One region of the Streptomyces sp. NPDC088812 genome, then DNA from elsewhere that is predicted to be linked to it. Evidence: riboswitches for the same ligand, from Rfam matches in the RefSeq annotation. Region 1 holds a riboswitch; each other region holds the start of a gene.
What was found. Region 1 has a riboswitch for cyclic di-AMP ahead of ACIP67_RS17155 (M23 family metallopeptidase). Riboswitches for the same ligand answer to the same signal wherever they lie in the genome.
Positions count from the first base shown of each region.

Region 1 (4,063 bases):
GGGAGTGAGCCAGCGGGTCGTCATGCTCCCAGTGTAGGTTTGTTTCAAACTTGAACCAAGAGTTCCCAAGAGTCGCGGGCCCCCTGCCGCCGAGCCCCCGCCGCGCCAGGACCCCGTCGACCGTCCCCGGAGAGGCCGCGCCGATGCCGTACCCGTACGTCCTGCTGTCCGCAGCCGTCTCCCTCGACGGCTACCTCGACGACACCGGCCCCGACCGCCTGCTGCTCTCCGGCCCCGCCGACTTCGACCGGGTCGACGAGGTGCGGGCCTCCGTGGACGCCATTCTGATCGGCGCCGGCACCCTCCGCGCCGACAACCCCCGCCTCCTGGTCAACGCGCCCGAGCGCCGGGCCGCGCGCCGGGCGGCCGGCCGGCCCGAGTACCCCCTCAAAGTCCTGGTCAGCGGCTCGGGCGAACTGGACCCGGCGGCGCGGTTCTGGCACACCGGCGGCGAGAAGGCCGTGTACACCACCGACCCGGGCGCCGAGCGCGCCCGCTCGCTCGGCCTCGCCGCCGACGTCGTACCCCTCGGACCCCGCCTCGACTGGCGCCGGCTCCTGGAACACCTCCACGACGTCCGGGGCGTGCGACGGCTCATGGTGGAGGGCGGCGGCACCATCCACAGCCAGCTCCTGCGGGAAGGCCTCGCCGACGAACTCCAGCTCGTCCTGGCGCCCCTCTTCGTGGGCGACCCGGACGCGCCCCGGCTCTTCGGGCCCGGCGGCTACCAGGGCGGACGGCTGCGGCTCGTCGAGACACGGCGCCTCGACGACGTCGTCCTGATGCGCTACGAGCCCACCGCGCCCGGCGCCGGCCCGCTCCCCACCGCCGCCGACCGGCACTGGCTGGCCCTCGCCTGCGAGCTGGCCGCCGCCTGCCCGCCGTCGCGGACCGCGTTCAGCGTGGGCGCGGTGGTGGTGGCCGCGGACGGGACGGAGCTGGCCCGCGGCCACTCCCGCGAGGCCGGCGACCCCGTCGTCCACGCGGAGGAGGCCGCCCTCGCGAAGATCGACCCCGCCGACCCCCGTCTGGCCACGGCCACCGTCTACAGCAGCCTCGAACCCTGCGCCCACCGTTCCTCCCGCCCGACCCCCTGCGCCCGCCTCGTCCTCGCCGCGGGCGTCCGCAGGGTGGTGACGGCCTGGCGCGAACCGGACACCTTCGTGACCGACGCCGACGGCACCGGCCTGCTGACGGCCGCGGGCGCCGACGTCGCCGTCCTGCCCGAGTACGAGGAACGGGCCAAGGCGCCCAACCTGCATCTGCTGCACGGCAGTTGAGGCGGGCCGGGCCCCGTGGGGGCCACCCCCCGGGAAGCCGTGTGCTTCGGGTCCCGCGGATGGCGTACACTGGTGTCATAACGACGCGGGGTGGAGCAGCTCGGTAGCTCGCTGGGCTCATAACCCAGAGGTCGCAGGTTCAAATCCTGTCCCCGCTACTGAAGGCCGAGGGCCGGAATCCTGATCACAGGGTTCCGGCCCTCGGTGTGTTGTGCCATCGCGGCGTCGGCGCCCGCCCTCCCGAGGCCTCCAGAGCCCGCCCTCCCGAGGCCTCCAGCGCCCGCCCTCCCCAGGCCTCCAGTATCCGCCACCGAGGTCTCCGGTGCCGGCCCCGAGATCTTCGGCGGCCTACCTTACGGAACGTGAGCGGGTGAGCGCCCTGCGCATAACAACTGAGTCACCATCAAAAAAGGCCTGACGGGCGCGGCGTGTTCGACACCGGGTCAACTCGCCCTGATTTCATCGATCCTGAGGTAAAAGTCCAGGCCATCAATGTTGTTGATCAAGGGGAACGGCTTGGAAACCCAGCCCCGGGTCTATTAACGTTCGATAACGCAGCGCGGTCGTCCCAGCCGTCACAAGAGGCGGCTCCGTGCGCACGCGCCGAATCCCGTAAGGGAACCGGGGAACCACCACCTTGGGGTGAATCACGCGGAGCCGCCGTGAGGTAACGGCCGGTATACGCGCGTAGGAGACCTTCCCGCTCCGAACCCGTCAGCTAACCCGGTAGGCGACGGAAGGAAAGGAGTACGCCCGCGTGGCGTCCAACCGGCCTGCCTCAGAAGCCCCGAGCGCACCCAGCCAGACCTTCGGCTACGGCGGCTACCGCACCGACGAGGGCCCCTGGGAGGAGTGGAACCCCACCGCGGAGTCCGTTCGCCCCGTACGCGGCCGGCACCGCGTCGCCAAGCAGCGCGGCGGACTCGCCCGCAGCTCCACCGTTCTCGGCGTCGGTGTCATAGCCGCCGTCGGCGCGGGCGGTATGGCCAGCGCCAACACGGGCAAGCCCCCGGTTTCCCTCTCCATGCCGGACCTCCCCTCCGTGGGTTCCCTGATCTCGGACGACGACACCCCCGAGGAGTCCACGTCGTCCGCCCTCAGCAGCTTCGGCACCACGGCCGCCGACGACGACAGCGGCGACAGCGCCGCCGACGCCGGCGAGGCGCTGCGCAGCCGGATCATGGCGCAGGCCGAGTCGCAGCAGACCCAGCTCGAGAGCAAGGCGCAGGCCGCCGCCGAGGCCGCCGCCGCCAAGGCCGAGGCCGACGCGACCGCCAAGGCGGAGAAGGAGGCGGAGGCCAAGGCCGCCGCCGCGAAGAAGAAGGCCGCCGAGGATGCCGCGAAGAAGGCCGAGGCCGAGCGCCTCGCCGAGCTCGCCAAGCAGTACACGCTGCCGACCTCCTCGTACACCATCACCTCGACGTTCGGTCAGGCCGGCGCCTACTGGTCCTCCGGGTACCACACGGGCCTCGACTTCGCCGCCCCCACCGGCACCCTGATCAAGGCCATCCACAGCGGCACCATCACCTCGGCGGGCTGGGACGGCTCCTACGGGTACAAGACCGTGCTCACCCTCGACGACGGCACCGAACTCTGGTTCGCCCACCAGTCGTCCATCAGCGTCAGCGTCGGCCAGAAGGTCTCCACCGGTGACGTGATCGGCCGCGTCGGCGCCACCGGCAACGTCACCGGCGCCCACCTCCACCTGGAGGTCCACCCGGGCGGCAGCGCCTCGGGCGTCGACCCCGCGGCCTGGCTCCGGGACAAGGGGCTCAACCCCTGAGGCCGTCCCGTACGCCTTGAGTCTTCCGGGGGCCGGTGAGGTGGTTCCCCGGATGTTTGCGAGAACTTGGCCGGAGGCGTGAAATACGCGCCTCCGGCCGAGGCGTTGGCACGGAGCATGACGTCCCTGCGCAAGCTCGGCTCCTCCGACCTCGAGGTCTTCCCGCTCGCCCTCGGAGGCAACGTCTTCGGCTGGACCGCCGGCGAGGCGGCCTCCTTCGCCGTCCTGGACGCCTACACGGCCGCCGGCGGCAACTTCGTCGACACCGCCGACTCCTACTCGGCATGGATCGAGGGCAACAGCGGCGGTGAGTCCGAGACCCTGATAGGCAAGTGGCTCAAGGCCCGCGGCAACCGGGACGACGTCGTCGTCGCGACGAAGGTGAGCCAGCACCCCGACTACCAGGGCCTGTCCGCCGCGACGATCAAGGCCGCAGCCGACGCCTCGCCGCGCCGCCTGGGCACCGACCGCATCGACCTCTACTACACCCACTTCGACAAGCCCGAGGTGCCCGTAGAGGAGATCATCGGTGCCCTCGACGAACTGGTGAAGGCGGGCAAGGTGCGGCACATCGCCGCCTCGAACATCTCGCCCGAGCGGCTGCGGGCCTCCCTGGCGTTCTCCGACCGCGAGGGCCTCGCCCGGTACGTCGCCCTCCAGCCGCACTACAACCTCGTCTCGCGCGACACCTACGAGGGCGAGCTCCAGGACGTCGTCGCCGCGGCCGGGCTCGCCGCCGTGCCGTACTTCGCGCTCGCGGCCGGCTTCCTCACCGGCAAGTACCGGCCCGGGACGACCGTGGACAGTGCCCGGGCCGGGAGGGCCGCCCAGCACCTGGGGACCGAGCGCGGCCAGAAGGTGCTCGTCGCCCTGGACGAGATCGCGCGCGCCCACGACAGCGAGGTCGCCACCGTGGCACTGGCCTGGCTCGCGGCCCGGCCGACGGTCGCGGCGCCCATCGCCTCGGCGCGGACCGTGGAGCAGCTGCCCGCGCTGCTGG
Region 1 is NZ_JBIVJP010000008.1:327,013-331,075, forward strand. It holds gene ACIP67_RS17140 (MarR family winged helix-turn-helix transcriptional regulator) at 1-24, opposite strand, end outside; gene ACIP67_RS17145 (dihydrofolate reductase family protein) at 144-1,280, shown strand; tRNA gene ACIP67_RS17150 (tRNA-Met) at 1,365-1,438, shown strand; cyclic di-AMP (ydaO/yuaA leader) riboswitch at 1,872-2,030, shown strand; gene ACIP67_RS17155 (M23 family metallopeptidase) at 2,038-3,063, shown strand; gene ACIP67_RS17160 (aldo/keto reductase) at 3,181-4,063, shown strand, end outside.

Region 2 (4,063 bases), on a different contig from region 1:
TCCTTCGCGAGCGTCGTCTTCAGGAACTTCGGCGACTGCGCGCGCAGCACGGACTCGTAGGTCTCGTACCCCTTCTCCACGTCGATGACGTAGGAGGCGTACTCGGCGGCCACCTGCGGCAGGAACAGCCCCTGTTCGGCCTCCAGGTTGTCGAAGGCGAAGCTCGACAGGGAACACGCCCGCATCAGTTCGTCCGCGTTCAGCCCGAGGCCCGGGCTCAGTACGGCTCCCTGGGCGTCCGACACGCCGTACGCGAGGGCCTGGCCGCGGCCGAGCCGGCCCCGCTCGTGGGGCAGGAAACCGACCGGCTCGCGCCCCTCGTACACCACCGCCACCCGCGCGCGGGGCCGCACCCGGCCCACGGCGTCGGTGAACTCCGGCTCCATGAACGGATTGCGCGGGACCGTGGACGCGGCGCGCAGCGCGCGCCACCGCTCCCGATCCCCCTCGCCGAGCTCCTCCGGCCCGAGCACACGAACACGTCCACTGCTCAACCTGACCCCCCGATCAAGTCCCCCCTGGACTCTTGGACGGTACCGCTCCAGGCAGTTCGGGCGGTAGGTAGCGGAGCATGTTGTTGCCAATCGGTGCAGAGGCCTTTAACCGCCCTGTACCCGGCGTTGCGTGTGAAAGCCGTTTCCGGCCTCCTTGCCCCGTCCTCCCGCGGATCGGCCTCAGGGGAAGGTGAGTTGGGGACGGCCGGGATCCGTATTCTCTGATCATGGCCGCACCCTTCGCAGATGCCGCGCGCTGCGCCGCGTACTCCCTCATCGCCACCGACCTGGACGGAACGCTGCTCCGCGGCGACGACACCTTCTCCGACCGGTCCCTCGACGCGCTCGCGCGGGTGGCGGCCGCCGGCGCCCGCCACCTGGTGGTGACGGGCCGCCCGGCACCCCGGGTCCGGCCGCTGCTGGCGAACCTGCACAGCCGGGGACTCGCGGTGTGCGGCCAGGGTGCACAGTTGTACGACGCCGGCGCGGACCGCCTGCTGTGGTCGGTCACCTTGGACCGGGACCTGGCGGAGACCGCGCTCGGGAAGATCGAGGCCGAGGTCGGCGAGGTGTACGCGGCCGTCGACCAGGACGGTGTCGACGGGCTGACGCTCATCGAGCCGGGCTACCGGATGCCCCACCCGACCCTGCCGGCCCTGCGCGTCGGGTCGCGCGACGACCTGTGGTGCGAGCCGGTCAGCAAGGTGCTGTTGCGCCACCCCACCCTGTCCGACGACGAGTTGGCGGCGACGGCCCGCTCGGTGGTCGGTTCGCTCGCGACCGTCACCATGTCCGGGCCGGGCACGGTGGAGCTCCAGCCGTGCGGCATCACCAAGGCGACGGGGCTGGCGCTGGCCGCCGAACACCTCGGGCTGAGGCCCGAGGACACACTGGCCTTCGGTGACATGCCCAACGACATCCCGATGTTCGACTGGGCGGCGCGCGGTGTCGCGATGGCCAACGCCCACCCCGAGCTGAAGGCGGTGGCCGACGAGGTGACGACGTCGAACGAGGACGACGGCGTGGCCGTCGTCCTCGAAAGACTCTTCCCCTAGGGCGAGTCCCGCGGGGTGTGTCCCGCAGGGTGTGTCCTGAGCCTGGGTGCAGGTCAGTACGCGCCGAACACGTTGTCGATGGAGCCGTAGCGCGCGGCCGCGTAGTTGCAGGCCGCGGTGATGTTGGCGACCGGGTCGTACGGGTCGTACGAGGTGCCGGGCACGTGGTACGCGGCGAAGGTCGGGTCGATGACCTGGAGCAGCCCCTTGGAGGGGGTGCCCTTGGCCGCGTTGGAGTCCCAGAGGTTGATGGCCTTCGGGTTGCCCGACGACTCGCGGAGGATGTTGCGGTGGATGCCGTTGTACGTGCCCGGGATGCCGCGCTCGGCCATGATCGCGAGCGACTCGCGGATCCAGCCGTCGAGGTTGTCGGGGTACCCGGCGACCGTGGTGACCGACGTCGTGGTGACCGACGTCGGGGCGGCGGCGGAGGCGCTGGTGGCGGCCATGAACGGAAGGGAGAGCACGGCGGCGCCGGTGCAGACGGCGGCGACGGTGCGGGCGAGACGGGTGCGGCGGGGCTGGGCGGCAGCAGACATGGCGGAATTCCTCTCCGGCGCCTGCGGGGTGAGCTGTCGGGTTCGGGCGGGGAGGTGCCCGGCCGGCCGCCGTACGGGTACGGCGGCACGACTTCACCCCTAGCCGGGGCCGTTACGTGCGTGACGTACGGCCCGGCGTCTACCTGGGTCCCCCGCTCCTGCCGTGCGTGAGTGTTCGTCGATGGGTGGTGAAGGGCGGCGGCAGGATTCGGCGTCCGCCCGACTTGTGGCGGGAACGTATGCGAGAGCACATGTCCGGAACAAGTGGCGGAGTCACACCACACCCCTATTGACCATGATCCGCTCGGTATGGGGTGCTTGATCCTTTGCTGTCGTGAAACGTCAACTGGCTTGGCGCAAAGCGGAATCACAGGGTTCGGTGTGGGGGGTGGGGTGGGGGTGGGGAGTGAGCCAACTCACCCGTCATCGCAATAGGTGCCAAACGGACAATGAGCCCCAAGTCCTTTGTAAAAGGGCGTGTTGTGGAGGGGTGGGGGCTGTCCGGCTCCGAACCGGTCGCGGCAGGAGCGGTACCTCGGGAGGCGGTCGGTGAGCCGGCGACGGGGGCAGCGGACTGGGTGTGTCGTGCGGCGCGGCCAGGGCGGCGCGGCCAGGGCGGCGCGGCCAGGGCGGCGCGGTCGGGGTGACGCGGTCGGTACGGCCAGGCCGGCGGCGGCCGCGATCGCCGGGCTGGTGAAGGGCGCCGCGAAGCAGGCGACCGGGACAGACGGCGACCCTGCCGGTCGTCGGCGTCGACGGTGGGGTGGGCCTTCGTGCGCCTTCGTCCGGTCGGGTGAAGGCCCCCGGTCAAGCGAGGGCTCCCGGCCGGGGAGGCGGCGGCCGGGGACGGCGTCGTCGCGCGGAGGGAAGGCCGGTCGGCGGATTCGACGCCTACCCCTGCGCGCTGGACATGAATCACTGCTTCCCGGTCAGTCGATGAATGTCCGTTCGTATCGGCTGATCGGAAACATACCGGTCGTGATCGGAAGCCGCCCGGGCTCATCCGGGCTCCTCTCGTCGTCTCCCGGTCGAGCGACGTGCGGGGCCGGGTGACGTGGGGGCTTATCAGTGATCGAAACGTGACCGGATACGCTGACTCGAGTGATGGCAGCGACCTATCGACAAACCGTGTAACCGCCAGTAGACACCAGCAGACAGGAGACCCCTCGTGACCGTCGTCGGGCCGTTCGGGCTGAGCGTGCGGGACCAGGCTCTGGAAGCCGATGTCCAGGCCGGATTGACGGCTGTCGAGGAAGGCTTGCTCGAGGCCACCAAGAGCGAGGTTCCCTTCATCACGGAAGCCGCCCAGCACCTGGTGCGGGCGGGCGGAAAGCGGTTCCGGCCCCTGCTCGTGATGCTCGCGGCGCAGTTCGGCGACCCGTACGCACCGGGGATCGTGCCGTCGGCCGTGGTGGTGGAGCTCACCCACCTGGCCACGCTGTACCACGACGACGTGATGGACGAGGCGACCGTACGGCGCGGGGTGCCGAGCGCGAACACACGCTGGGGGAACTCGGTCGCCGTCCTCACCGGGGACTTCCTCTTCGCCCGGGCCTCGCACATCCTCGCCGACCTCGGGCCCGAGGCGGTCCGGGTGCAGGCGGAGGCGTTCGAGCGGCTGGTCACGGGGCAGATCCTGGAGACGGCGGGGCCGACGGACGGGCGGGACCCGGTCGAGCACTACCTCGACGTGCTGGGCGGCAAGACCGGCTCGCTGGTGGCCGTCTCGTGCCGGTTCGGCGCGATGATGTCGGGCGCCGACGAGACGGTCGTGGACGTGCTGACGCAGTACGGCGAGCGGCTGGGAGTCGCCTTCCAGCTCGCGGACGACGTCCTGGACATCGCGTCGGACTCCCACGAGTCGGGCAAGACGCCGGGCACGGACCTGCGGGAAGGGATTCCGACGCTGCCCGTGCTGCGGCTGCGGGAGCGGGCGGAGCGCCTGGCGCTGCCCGAGGACGTGGCGCTCTGCGAG
Region 2 is NZ_JBIVJP010000006.1:159,222-163,284, forward strand. It holds gene ACIP67_RS12920 (GNAT family N-acetyltransferase) at 1-473, opposite strand, end outside; gene ACIP67_RS12925 (HAD family hydrolase) at 722-1,549, shown strand; gene ACIP67_RS12930 (transglycosylase SLT domain-containing protein) at 1,603-2,088, opposite strand; cyclic di-AMP (ydaO/yuaA leader) riboswitch at 2,094-2,272, opposite strand; gene ACIP67_RS12935 (polyprenyl synthetase family protein) at 3,257-4,063, shown strand, end outside.
Region 2: it holds a riboswitch for cyclic di-AMP, as region 1 does, so the genes downstream of both, ACIP67_RS12930 (transglycosylase SLT domain-containing protein) here and ACIP67_RS17155 (M23 family metallopeptidase) in region 1, are expected to answer to the same signal.

Region 3 (4,063 bases), on a different contig from region 1:
TCGCCGTCGAGGTCGCCGGGCCAGGCGTGCTGGACGGTGTAGCCGTCGGCCGCGGCGAGCGGGATCTCGGCGTACCCGTCGGCGAAGTCGAGGGCGGCGGAACTCGGCCGCTGCTCGTGTCCGTCGACCACCGCGCGCACGGTGTAGGTCCCCGTGCCCCGGGAGTCGTCCTGGTAGGTCGTCGACTTCCTGATCGGCTCGCGGTTCAGCCGGCGGCCGTTCTTGTACACGTTGAAGGCGATCGCGTCGCCGTACCGGGCGTACTCGGTGCCGAGCAGGCGCCAGCTGAGGAAGGTGCCCTCGCCGGACGGTACGGCGACCAGGCCGCGGTCGAGGTTCTCGACGATCCGGCGCGGCTGCTCGGCGGCCTGGCCGGCGGGTGCGGAGAAGAGCCCGGCCAGCAGGGCGGCGGCGGTGACGGCGACGGTTCTTCGGCGTCGGGTGGGGTTCACGTGTGGTCCTTCACGATGAGCGTGGTCGTGTGGTCGGCCACCTCGCGATGGCCCGGTCGCCGTCCACGGAACCGAACGGCGTTCGAGGAATCGGACATACGAGAGGGCGGGGAAAGCGGTTGCCCCCTTGCTGGAGATCACTGTGTCCCCCCTCCGCCCCCGCTGTCGACGGTCCGGCGGGACCTGCCATACGACCGCAACACAGTGATCATGAACGCGCAAAGCCACCGAAGGCCGGACCCCGGGAACGGGTCCGGCCTTCGGTGGCGTGTCGGACGGGTGGTCGTGCGAGGGGTCAGCCGACGGAGACCCCGTGCGAGCGGAGGTAGGCGACCGGGTCGATGTCCGAGCCGTAGTTCGGCGTGGTGCGGATCTCGAAGTGCAGGTGCGGGCCGGTCACGTTGCCGGTCGCGCCGGAGAGGCCGATCTGCTGCCCCGCGGAGACGGTCTGGCCGGCCGAGACGGAGAGCGAGGACAGGTGGGCGTACTGGGCGTAGTAGCCGTCGGCGAGCTTGATGACGACCTGGTTGCCGTAGGCGCCGCCCCAGCCGGCGGAGACGACCGTGCCCGCACCGACCGCCTTGAGGGAGGTGCCGGTCGAGACGACGAAGTCGACGCCGGTGTGGTAGCCGCTGGACCACATGCTGCCGGACATCCGGTACGGGGTGCCGATGGCGGCGCTCGCCACGGGGAGGACGAAGCCGCTGGAGGCGGTGGTGTTCTCGGCGCTCTGCGTGGTCGACCCGGCGGAGGAGCCGGAGGACTTCACCGACGTCGAGGACTGCGTGGACTTCGACGACTGCGTCTTCGAGGACTGCGTCTTCGAGGACTGCGACGACTTCGACGAGGAGGAGGAACCGGACGACGTGGACGGCGACTTGGTGGTGCCGGTCGTGGCCGCCTGCTCGCCGATCGACAGCTTGAGGCCCGGGTGGATCAGCGACGGGTTCGCGCCGACGGCCTGACGGTTGTCCTCGTACAGTTCCTGCCAGCCGCCGCTGACGCTCTGCTCGTCCGCGATCTTCGAGAGGTAGTCGCCGGCCACCACCGTGTAGGTCCGGGTCTCGGTGGCGGACTTCGCGTCGGCGGCGGCCTGCTGCGCCACCGGAGCGGCCTGGACCGACTTCTCCGCGACGGAGGAGACCGACCGGGCCGCCGACTGGGCCGGTGCGGCATGGGCGCCGGCGGCACCCATGAGCGGAAGGGCGAGCGCGGCGCCGCCCGTTCCGGCGACGGCTATGGAGCGGGTGAAGCGCGGGGTCTTCGGGCGGCGGTGCTTACCCTTCGCGGGCATGGCGGATTCCTCTCCGGCGCCTGCGAGGTGAGCTGTCGGGTGCGGGCTGGAGATGCCCGGCCGCGCCGAGGCACGGCTTTACCCCTAGCCGTTCCGGAGACCGGAACAGGCGGTTCTACCTGTGGGTCCCCCGCTCCTGCCACATACGGGTGAGTGTGTGCGGGCTCCGGGCGGCGGCAGGATTGGGCGTCCGTCCGGATTGGTGTGGAACGTAAGCGACCAGGACGCACAGGAACAAGCAGCGGTTGCGCTGTTCACGCCTTTCTCTTGATCCTCTGTGAGAATTCCCCGTCACTTTCCGTGCACCACCGGGCCCGCACTTCCCGGAACGCCCATAAAAACGCCTTGATTACGTGAGCATGACGGGCGACGCACGGTCACGGATATGACGCTCCTCACGTGACACGTCTCCAGGGTCCTTTATTCCGGGGCGAGTTGTGATGAACGAATGCAATCCGGACAGAACTCTCAGATGCGACGCAGCCGGATGACCGCCGCATCGAGGTCGCCGCGCAGCCCGGTACGCAGTCCGTGGTTCAACAGCACCGCGCCTCGGTGCACTTCGCCCGTTTCCATGCATTCGTACGACTCTGCCGGGTTCAGACCGCGCAGCCGCAGCACCGGTGCCGGCTCGCCGTAGCGCTGCGCCTGGAGCCAGGCGAGGACGACGCTCTCGTCGCCTCGCACGTACTGCACGGCGCTCAGGCCGCCCTCCGGGGGCCGCAGCCGGTACAGGTCGCCGTGCTGCACGAGGGGCCGGATCTCCTTGTAGAGCTCGACCCAGCCGCGCGCCTCGGCGAGCTCCTCCTCGGTCCACTCGGAGAGGTCTCCGCCGACCCCGAGCACACCGGCCATGGCGCTGACGAACCGGAAGCGCAGTGAGCTGACCCGGCCGTTGAGCTGGGTGTTGGGGCTGTCGGTGACCCAGGCGGCCATGATCCGCGCCGGGTGCACCTGACTGAAGCCGTGCTGGATGGCGAGCCGGTCCAGCGGGTCGGTGTTGTCGGACGTCCACACCTGGTCGGTCCGGCCCGCGATACCGAGGTCGATCCGCCCGCCGCCACCGGAGCAGGACTCGAAGGCGACGCCCGGGTGGGCCGCCCGCAACCGGTCGAACAGGGCGTACAGGGCGCGCACATGGTCGACCCAGAGCCGCTGCGGGTAGGGGTCGTCCGGCCAGCCGGCGTCGGTGAAGCAGCGGTTGAAGTCCCACTTGACGTAGTCGATGGGCGCGCTGGACAGGAGGGTGTCGAGCTGCTGCCAGAGGTACTCCTGGACGTCCTCGCGGGCGAGGTTGAGGACGAGCTGGTTGCGGAATTCCGTCCGCTTCCGTCCGGGCTGGAACTGGACCCAGTCGGGGTGCGCCCGGTAGAGGTCGCTGTCCGGATTGACCATTTCGGGCTCGACCCAGATGCCGAACTGCATCCCGAGCGCGTGCACCTGGTCCGCGAGCGGCTTGAGGCCGGCGGGGAAGCGGTCGGGGTTGGGGCGCCAGTCGCCGAGTCCCGCGTGGTCGCCGGTGCGGGCGCCGAACCAGCCGTCGTCGACCACGAACAGCTCGACGCCGATGGCCGCGGCGCGGCGCGCGAGGGTCGCCTGCTGCTCCTGCGAGATGTCGAAGAAGGTGGCCTCCCAGGAGTTGAACAGCACGGGCCGGTCCCGCTCGGCGTCCGGGATCACGTACCCGCGCTGGTAGGCGTGCCAGGCGCGGCTCGCGCCGCCGAAACCGCCGTCGCTCCACAGACCGGCGAAGAGCGGCGTGGTGAAGGACTCCCCCGCCGCCAGCTGCAGCAGGCCCGAGTCGTCGTACCCGGCGCCGCCCGTGACCTGCACGCGCGCGTCGGGCAGCTGGGCCACGGCGATCCGCCAGGAGCCGGACCAGCCGAGGGCGCAGCCGTAGACCTCGCCGCGCTCCTCGGTCGCGTCGGTGTCCAGGGCCACCCAGGGCAGGTGCTGGTGGCCGGTGTGGCCGCGGCGGCTGCCGATGACCTTCTCGCCGTAGGTGAGGGGGGCGCGGGTGAGACGGGACTCGGCGGCCCAGCGGCCGTGCAGCTGGGACAGGCGCCAGCCGTCGCGGTCGGGCAGGGTCCAGGTGGCGGAGTCGGCGCGCAGCAGCTCCAGGGGCTCGTCGCCGTCGTTGCGCAGGGTCGTCCAGCGCTCCACGACGTCGTCGCGCATCCGGTAGTGGAGGGTCACGGCCAGCCCCGCGTCCCGGAAGCACAGCCGCAGTTCGTCGCCCTCGGTCTCGTGTCCGGTGAAGGTCCACTCGGTTCCGCGCCGGCCGGCGGTGCGCACGGACAGGGCGGGGCGGACGAAG
Region 3 is NZ_JBIVJP010000013.1:99,894-103,956, forward strand. It holds gene ACIP67_RS23160 (hypothetical protein) at 1-452, opposite strand, end outside; gene ACIP67_RS23165 (peptidoglycan DD-metalloendopeptidase family protein) at 748-1,746, opposite strand; cyclic di-AMP (ydaO/yuaA leader) riboswitch at 1,751-1,912, opposite strand; gene ACIP67_RS23170 (alpha-galactosidase) at 2,215-4,063, opposite strand, start outside.
Region 3: it holds a riboswitch for cyclic di-AMP, as region 1 does, so the genes downstream of both, ACIP67_RS23165 (peptidoglycan DD-metalloendopeptidase family protein) here and ACIP67_RS17155 (M23 family metallopeptidase) in region 1, are expected to answer to the same signal.

Region 4 (4,063 bases), on a different contig from region 1:
TGTACATTTTTTACAGACGTCAAGGAGGGGGTTCCCATGACCCGACCGTCCGCCCGCCATGTCCTGCCCGAGTTCACCGAACGCACCGGCTCTGGGCACCGGACGCTGGACCCGTACTCCAAGCTGCTGGAGGAGCGCATCGTCTTCCTGGGCACGCCGATCGACGACACCGCGGCGAACGACGTGATGGCCCAGCTCATGTACCTGGAGCACCGGGACCCCGACCGGGACATCTCGCTGTACGTCAACTCCCCGGGCGGCTCGTTCAGCGCGATGTCGGCCGTCTACGACACGCTGCGGTACGTCACCTGCGACGTGGCGACCGTCTGCCTGGGCCGGGCCGACTCGTCCGCCGCCGTCCTGCTGGCCGCGGGCACACCGGGCAAGCGGTCCGTGCTGCCGGGCGCGCGCGTGGTGCTCCGCCAGCCGGCGCTGCCGGAGCCGGTGCGGGGGCAGACCAGCGACCTGGTCGTCCAGGCCGGGGAACTGGCCCGCACCCGCACCCGCCTGGAGGAGATGCTCGTACGGCACACCGGGCGCCGTCCGGAGCAGGTGAGCGCCGACCTCGAACGCGACCGGATCCTCGACGCCCGCCAGGCCGTGGAGTACGGCCTGGCGGACCGGGTGGTCCCGGCCCGCAGGGCTTCCGGCGGCCTGCCGGGCGTGGGGTGAGCCGCCGATGCTGCCTCCCGAGCTGCCCCCGCTGCCCGCGCTGACCCGGGCCGAGGCCGAGTTGATCGACCGTTACCTGGAGGTGGTCGACCTGCTCGGCCGGATCAACCCCGCCCGCGACGGCGACACCTACCGCGGACTGCGCGCCGCCCAGGCGCTGGTGAGCAGGGCGACCGCGCTGCGCGACGCGCTGACGCTGATGCACCAGCGGGGCGAGAGCGAACTGCACGCGCCGACGCTCGCGCGGGCGCTGCGCGTGCTCGACGGGGAGCGCCGCACGGCGCGCGTCACGATGCCTCCGCTCCCCGACCGATGACGTACGGGTGTCCCGACGGCTCCGTGTTCGCCGAAAGCGTGACGCGCGGACCCGAGTTGAAACGGACCGAACGGCGTACCCCCGGGCGGCCCATCCTCGGCTGCTTTTTCCAGCCCACAGCGGTTGCGCGAAATGAGGGGCACCGCGCCGGAACGGAGGGTTCCAGTGCTGGTCGGGGGGTATGTCGTCGCCTTGACACCTGACCCGCCATCAGGGTGTCCACCCGAACGGGTGAGTGGTGAGTAACCCCACAAATCCCCGGTTGCGTTGGGATTTTCGGACATCGGTGCGCCAAGATCCCTGACTGACGACAAGCCCCCGCCACAAGCGGCGGGGCGGTCCGGGCGGACGCCGAGTCCTGCCGCCGCCCGGATGACCGGTCGACAGGAGTGCATCGGCAGGAGTGGAGGACCCAAGCACGACGGGTCGCCGGGAGCGGTCGCGCCATGACCGGACCGAGCAGCCCTTGGGGTGAAGCCGCAGCAGCGGCCGGGCAACTTCGCCAGCCCGAATCCGACAGGTCATCCTTCACAGGCGGCTGACGAAGGGTTGCGCATGACTGCGCTGAATCGTGTCCCGTCGCTCATGGCCCGGGCCGGCACGGCCTCGGCCTTCGCCATCGCCGCCGTGGGCGGCTCGATCGTGGTCCCGGGTGTCGCCTCCGAAGCGGCGGCCGCCACCCCGGCGACGAAGGCACTCCAGATCGCGGCCTCCAAGAAGGGTTCGCCCTACCGGTACGGAGCCGCCGGGCCGAACAGGTTCGACTGCTCCGGGCTCACGCTGTACTCGTTCAAGAAGGCGGGCAAGAAACTGCCTCGTACGGCGGCCCAGCAGTACAACAAGACCACCCACATCTCGGCGAGCAAGCGCAAGGCCGGGGACCTCGTGTTCTTCCACTCGGGGTCGTACGTCTACCACGTCGGGATCTACGCCGGTAAGGGCAAGATCTGGCACTCCCCGAAGACCGGGGACGTGGTGAGGCTGCAGAAGATCTGGACCAAGAGCGTCTGGTACGGCCGGGTCAAGTGACCCTCCGGAGGCGGTGGCGGCGTCCCTGACGCGCCGCCACCGCCTCCGGAGCCCGCCTCCCGGAGCCCGGGGCCGGTCAGGCGGCCTCGCGCCGTCTGCGCCACGCCCAGGGCCGTCACACAGCCGTTCACAGCCGCCCGCAGCCGGTGACAGCCCTCTGTAGCCTTCGCGGCCCTCCGTAGCCTTCGCAGTCCTCCACGGCTGCACAGCCCTCCGCAGCCGCCGATCCCCGCCCGTCCCCACCGGTCGCCTCGGACCTCGCCCGGCTGCGCGGCACCACGCCCTCGGCCGTTCCCGGTCCCTCGGCGGCAGCCGCTGCCACCCCCACGCCGCCTCTGCCGGCCGAGCGCGCGGCCCGCCCTCACGCCCTCCGAAACCACCCGTTCGGCGGACACCCGCGCCCGCACCCCGCACACCACTCGTCCGGCGGACGGCCACGCCCGTGCGGCCCCCGCCTCCCCGCGCACCTCCCACTGGCCCCGCACCCGCACGTCCCCGAGCCCTCCGCACCCCGTCCCCGCACCCCGTCCCCACAGCCGTCCGCCACCCGCCCCCACACACACCCCACCCCCCTCACCGCTCCTCGTTCCGCCACCGGAATCCGAGCGGGGTCAAGGTTCCTGTTGGCCCGCCGTCGCCACCGGCTCCACGGGCACCGTCCACGGGAGGTCGACGCAGATGGTCTTGCCGCCCTCGCGGGTGGGGCGGACGCGGAGTCTGCCACCGCACTCCGCGGTCAGCCACCGGATGATCACCAGGCCACGGCCGTTGTCCTGCTGGACGGCGGCCGGCAGGCGCCTGGGGAAGCGCGGGTGGCTGTCCGTGACGCCGATGCGCAGCAGCTCGTCCCGGTCGAGCCGGAGGTCCACCCTGAAGGTGGGCGACTGTCCGAAGGTGTGCTGTACAGCGTTGGTGGCGAGCTCGGAGACGATGAGGCGGACGGTGTCGGCCGTCTCCGCCTCCGCGGGAAGACCCCATCCCCCCAGCGTGGTCAGCACGAACGCGCGAGCCGTGGACACCGAGGCGGGATCGCTCGGCAGAGTGAGGGATGCTTCCAGATGGTCTGCCATGGCGGTGCCGTCCCTTTCCCACGGGACCGGAGTCCGACACGGTGCGGATGGTTCGAGTACGGTCCCGGACTGGTGCTTCGTCGCCAGATTGCCATCAGCGGGCCGCCACCGGTGGCGATCCCCCAAGATGTGCATATATCTGTCGCTCGATGCGGTGAACTCTGCCACGGCAGAGCGTATTTGGACGGCTCGTAGGGAGTAAGGAGAACTCCATGCAGCACGGTCCCGCGGTGCGCCGCCGGAAACTGGGCGCCGAACTGCGGGCCCTGCGCGCCCGCCTCGGCCTGACCAGTGGCGAGGCGGCCCGGCTCGTGGGCTGGCACCAGTCGAAGGTGAGCCGGATCGAGACCGGCACCAGCGGTACGAAACCCGCCGATGTGCGGTTACTCCTCGACGCCTACGGCGTGTCCGATCCCCGGATGCGGGAGCTCATGCTGGCGCTGGCGGGGTCCGCCGACAGCGGCGGACGGGATCACTGGGTGCACGCCTACCGTGGCGTACTGCCGCCCGCCTACCGGGACTTCATCAGCCTGGAGTCGCAGGCGAGCGCGATGCGCACCCTGGAGACGACCGTGGTCCCGGGGCTGCTCCAGACGCCCGAGTACGCGCGGGCGGTGACGAGGGCCGCTGTCGAGGGCGCCGACGACGACCAGTTGGACACCCTGGTGGAGGTGCGGCTGGCCCGCCAGGACGTACTGCGCGCACAGCCGCCGCTGACGCTGAACGCGGTGCTGGACGAGGCCGTGCTGCGTCGGGAGGTGGGCGGCCCGGAGGTCATGGCCCGGCAGCTGGAACGGCTCGTGGAGGCGGGCCGGCTTCCCCAAGTGACGCTCCAGGTACTGCCGTTCAGTGCCGGAGCTCATATCGGAGTCACAGGTTCTTTCGTTATCTTCTCGTTTACGAGCACTTCTGATCTGGATGTGGTTGTTCTCGACCACTTGACGAGTAGCCTCTATCTCGAACGGAAAGAACACCT
Region 4 is NZ_JBIVJP010000026.1:61,583-65,645, forward strand. It holds gene ACIP67_RS35810 (ATP-dependent Clp protease proteolytic subunit) at 37-672, shown strand; gene ACIP67_RS35815 (hypothetical protein) at 680-988, shown strand; cyclic di-AMP (ydaO/yuaA leader) riboswitch at 1,328-1,540, shown strand; gene ACIP67_RS35820 (C40 family peptidase) at 1,544-2,017, shown strand; gene ACIP67_RS35825 (ATP-binding protein) at 2,629-3,087, opposite strand; gene ACIP67_RS35830 (helix-turn-helix domain-containing protein) at 3,300-4,063, shown strand, end outside.
Region 4: it holds a riboswitch for cyclic di-AMP, as region 1 does, so the genes downstream of both, ACIP67_RS35820 (C40 family peptidase) here and ACIP67_RS17155 (M23 family metallopeptidase) in region 1, are expected to answer to the same signal.